DNA from 2 places in the Mesorhizobium sp. 2RAF21 genome. Region 1 is predicted to be linked to the other one. Evidence: riboswitches for the same ligand, from Rfam matches in the RefSeq annotation. Region 1 holds a riboswitch; the other holds the start of a gene.
The links. A riboswitch is a leader RNA that binds a small molecule or an ion and turns the genes downstream of it on or off. The one in region 1 is predicted to bind cobalamin.

Region 1 (2,459 bases):
GATCGCGGCGGCGCGGCGCGCCTTCGCCACCGTCGGTTACGCCAACGCCTCGATGGACGACTTCACCGCCGAGGCGGGGCTGACCCGCGGCGCGCTCTATCATCACTTCGGCGACAAGAAGGGATTGCTGGAGGCCGTCATCGCCGAGCTCGACGCGGAGATGAACGAGCGGCTGTGCGTCATCTCGGCCCGGGCGACGGACCGCTGGCAGCGCTTCGTCGATGAGAATGTCGGCTATATCGAAATGGCGCTGGAGCCGGAAATCCAGCGCATCGTGCTGCGCGACGGTCCGGCAATCCTCGGCGACCCGTCGCAATGGCCCAATGCCAATGCCTGTATCACCTCGATAACCGGCAACCTCACCGCGCTGAAGGAGGAGGGCGTGGTCGGCGACATCGACCCGGAGGCGATGGCGCGCATCGTCAGCGGCGCCTCGCTTTACGCCGCACAGTGGATCGCCAACGCCGACGATCCGCATGAGACGTCGAAGAAGGCGGTCAAATCCTTTCGCGCGCTTCTGGAAGGGCTGCGCGTGCGCGACAATCAGGCTGCCTGACGGTTACCGGTCCGCGCCGGGTGCAACGCAGGCGGCCTTCAGCGCCTCCTCGCCGGCGCCGGCATAGGTCTCGCTCATGATGAGGTCGGCCAGCGGCAGCCGCGAGGCCCAGCCGCTGTGCTCCAGGTCCGGCCGCGCGGCGAACTCGCGGACATGGCCGACGCAGAGATAGGCGATGGGCACGACCGGCTCGGGAATGTCGAGCAGGCGCTTGAGCGCGTCGGCATCGAGAATGCTGACCCAGCCCACGCCGATGCCTTCCGCCCGCGCCGCCAGCCAGAAATTCTGCACGGCGCAGACCGTGCTGAAGAGATCCATCTGCGGATTGTGCCAGCGGCCGAGCGGCGAGCCCTCGCTGCGGCGCCGGTCGCAGGTGATGCAGAGGTTCAGCGCGCTTTCGCAGATGCCTTCCAGCTTGAGCTTGCGGTAGAGCGCCTGCCGCTCCCCGGCGATGTGTGGCAGTTCCTCGTTGCGCGCCGCGAGGAACAGGTCGCGCACCGCCTCGCGCCGGCCCATGTCGCGGACAACGACGAAGTTCCAGGGCTGCATGAAGCCGACCGAGGGTGCGTGATGCGCGGCCGTCAGAAGCCGCGCCAGCACGGCGTCGTCGATGGGGTCTGGGCGGAAATGGCTGCGCACGTCGCGGCGCGTGAAGATGGCGCGGTAGACGGCGTCGCGTTCGAAATCCTCGAACGAATTGTCGGGGGAGGCTGGAGTGCGGACGGCGTGCATCGCGTTTCCCTTGCGATCGGAACCATACCATCCGCCCGTCCATGCGGATGACCATTCCTGCCCGGCCGGTCTTCTGGCTTGGGTTCGTCCCGCTTGCGGCGCCTTCCCGTTCCGAAAAACAGTGGCCTTTGCCGAGCGGTCCCCCATACAGCGCTGGGCACGCCACGGATTTTCACCGTGTTCCCGATTCTCCCGCCTCGCAGCGGGCACCTGGCAGCGATGTCATCTTAGCGCATTGCCGGCGTAAGAACAGCCGGGAAGCCGACGCCAAATGACGCGCCGGGCATTTTCCCCAGCGCCATGCCGCTTGTCGCGTGGCCATCACGACCATTGCTGATAAGATAGGGCGATGACGACCCGCCTTTATTCGCATCCGATCTTTCTGGAGCACATCACGCCGCCCGGCCACCCGGAGCGGCCGGACCGGCTGCGCGCCATCGAGCGTGTGCTCGACGACGAGGCTTTCGCCGCGCTCGACCGGCGCGAGGCGCCATTGGGCGACGAGGCGACCATCCTCTATTGCCATCCGAGGGATTTCGTCGAACGCGTGCGCAAGGCGATCCCCGCGACCGGCCTTGCCCAGATCGACACCGACACCACTGCCAGCCCGAAGACCTGGCAGGCTGCGCTGACCGCGATCGGCGCTGCCAATGCGGCGGTGGACGATGTCTTCGCCGGCGATGCCGACAATGTCTTCGTGGCGGCGCGGCCGCCCGGCCACCATGCCGAAAAGACCACCGCCATGGGCTTCTGCCTGTTCAACACTGCCGCGATTGCCGCGCGTCACGCGCAGGAAAAGCATGGCGTCGAGCGTGTCGCCATCGTCGACTGGGACGTGCACCACGGCAACGGCACCCAGGACATTTTCTGGGACGATCCCTCGGTGCTCTACTGTTCGACGCATCAGATGCCGCTTTTCCCTGGCACCGGCGCCAAGAACGAGACCGGTGCCGGCAACATCGTCAACGCGCCGCTGGCGCCAGCCACCGGCAGCGATGTCTTCCGGGAGGCGTTCCGCACCCGTGTCTTGCCGGCGATCGACGCCTTCGCGCCGGATCTCGTCATCATCTCGGCCGGCTTCGACGCGCATCATCGCGACCCGCTGGCCGAGATCAACCTGACCGAGGACGATTTCGACTGGGCGACCGGGCAGCTGATGGACAGCGCCCGC
Region 2 (2,459 bases), on a different contig from region 1:
TCCTGCGCGATCGCGGCGCTTCGCTCGGCGCATCCGACGAGCGCGCTCTGGTCGATCTGCTGGTCGAGCAGATCGAATTCGCCGATGTCGTCGTGCTCAACAAGGTCTCGGCCTGCGCCGCGCCCGATCGCGAACTGGCGCGCAAGATCGTCCGTGCGCTCAACCCCGAGGCCGAACTGATCGAGGCGGATTTCGGCCGCGTCCCGCTCGGCAAGGTGCTCGACACCGGCCGCTTCGATTTCGAACGCGCCGAACAGCACCCGCTCTGGTTCAAGGAGCTGAACGGCTTCAAGGACCACATGCCCGAGACCGAGGAATACGGCATCCGCTCCTTTGTCTATCGCGAGCGCCGCCCCTTCGATCCAATGAAGCTGAAGGCATTCGTCAGCCGGCCGTGGCCGGGCGTGGTGCGCGCCAAGGGTTTTTTCTGGCTGGCGACGCGGCCAAGCCATGTCGGCGAACTGAGCCAGGCCGGCGCGCTGGTCAAAACCGGCAGGCGCGGCCTGTGGTGGGCCGCAGTTCCCCGCAACCGCTGGCCCGACAGCAATGAATGGCGGGACGCCATGCTGCCCTATCTCGATCCAATGTGGGGCGACCGCCGCCAGGAACTGGTCTTCATCGGCTGCAATCCCATGAACGAGGTCCATATCCGGGCCGAGCTCGATGCCTGCCTCGTCGATTGTCCGGTCTTCGCGCCGGAGCTGTGGCGCGACATGTCCGATCCGTTCCCGAACTGGGAAGGGCAGGCGGCATGATCATCGCTTCGCTGCGCAAACTGTTCACCGCCCGGAGCCATATCGACTGCGACTGCCACCGCCCGCGCGTTCGTTATACGCCGCCCGGCGATCGGCCCGCCGCCGGCTCCGCGGGCGAGCATGAATGGCCATTGCCACGCGGCGGCCGCCCCAATAGGGTGCCCGACGATGGTTCCCCGAATCGAAAGGTCCGGGGTGAAAAGGGAACATGGTGAGGCTCTTCGGGCCGAGGCCATGGCTGCCCCCGCAACTGTAAGCGGTAGCAAAGTCCGAAATACGCCACTGGCCGACAGGCCGGGAAGGCAGGACCGAGCCGAGACCCGCGAGCCAGGAGACCTGCCATCGCAACGAGTTGACCGGACGGGGTGTGCCGGGAGGAAGCTTAGAGGGCGGCGTCTGCCGTCATCCCGGCCATCCTTCCGCGCCTGATCGAAAGAGAGATCGGTGGAAGGTATTGCTGCTCTTCGACGCAAACGCGTATGCCGCGCGGCGGCCGCGTCGGTCTCGCCACGCACCTCACGCGTCGCATCGGACGTTCTGCCATGAACGGGCCGGTTCTTCAGGCCCGCGGCCTTTGTTACCGGCCTGAAACCGGCGTCAGCCTCGTCGAGGAAGTCGGCATCGACCTGGCAGCCGGTGAAAGGCTCGCCATCATCGGCCCCAACGGCGCCGGCAAGACGACGCTTTTGCGCATGCTGTGCGGCATGCTGCGCCCGAGCCGGGGCACGGTCAGCCTCGAGGGCCAACGGCTCGACCGGCTGTCGATGGCCGAGCGGGCGCGCAGGATCGCCGTCGTCGGCCAGTCCGACCAGCCGGACCCACGCCTGTCCGTCCTCGACTATGTCGGGCTCGGTCGCATCCCGCATGCCAGCCTGCATGGCCAGGCGGACGAGCGCGACATCGTTGTCGATGCGCTTGGTCAGACCGGCCTGCTGCCGCTGCAAGCGCGCGCCATGGGCTCACTCTCCGGCGGCGAGCGCCAGCGCGCCCAGCTTGCCCGCGCCATCGCGCAGCGGCCGACCGTGCTGTTCCTCGACGAGCCGACCAATCACCTCGACCCCCGCGCGCGCGGCGAATTGCTCGAATTCGTTGCCAGGCTGGGCATCGCCGTCGTCACCGTCTTGCACGACCTGCCGCTGGTCGCGCCCTTTGCCACCCATGTCGCCGTCATGGACAAGGCGCGGTTGCGCGCGCTCGGCTCGCCGGTCGAGACGCTGACGCCCGCTCTGGTGCGCGAGGTCTTTTCGATCGACGTGTTGCGGTTCCCCCATCCGGAAGAACGGGACCGCGAACTGACGGTCTTCGACGTTCCGATCCGCCTTTCCCGCTGAACAATCCCAACGGAGTTCCCATGAAACGTCTTGCGCTTGGTCTTGCCCTCTCGCTGTTTGCATCGGCGGCTTTTGCCTTCCCGGTCACCGTCGACAATTGCGGCGTTCCGCTGACTTTCGACGCGCCGCCCAAGCGCGCGGTCATCAACGATCTCAACATGTCTGAAATGGCCTTCGCGCTGGGGCTGCAGCCCGAGATCGTCGGCCTGACCGGCATCACCGGCTGGTACAAGGTCGATGCCGCGTTCAAGGCCGCCCAGGGCGCGATCCCGGAACTCGCGCCGAAGTATCCGACGCTGGAAAACCTGCTCGCGGTCGAGCCCGATTTCTTCTTCGCCGGCTGGTATTACGGCATGAAGCCCGGCGGCGAGGT

Region 2: linked by a shared signal. The riboswitch ahead of AB4136_RS20020 (ABC transporter ATP-binding protein) and the one ahead of bluB (5,6-dimethylbenzimidazole synthase) in region 1 are both predicted to bind cobalamin.

What each region holds. Positions count from the first base shown of each region.
Region 1 is NZ_JBFRGM010000007.1:84,644-87,102, reverse strand. Features, by position in the region: gene AB4136_RS12990 (TetR/AcrR family transcriptional regulator) at 1-556, shown strand, start outside; gene bluB (5,6-dimethylbenzimidazole synthase) at 560-1,288, opposite strand; cobalamin riboswitch at 1,335-1,517, opposite strand; gene AB4136_RS12980 (histone deacetylase family protein) at 1,638-2,459, shown strand, end outside.
Region 2 is NZ_JBFRGM010000012.1:18,124-20,582, reverse strand. Features, by position in the region: gene zigA (zinc metallochaperone GTPase ZigA) at 1-755, shown strand, start outside; cobalamin riboswitch at 908-1,113, shown strand; gene AB4136_RS20020 (ABC transporter ATP-binding protein) at 1,298-2,086, shown strand; gene AB4136_RS20015 (ABC transporter substrate-binding protein) at 2,107-2,459, shown strand, end outside.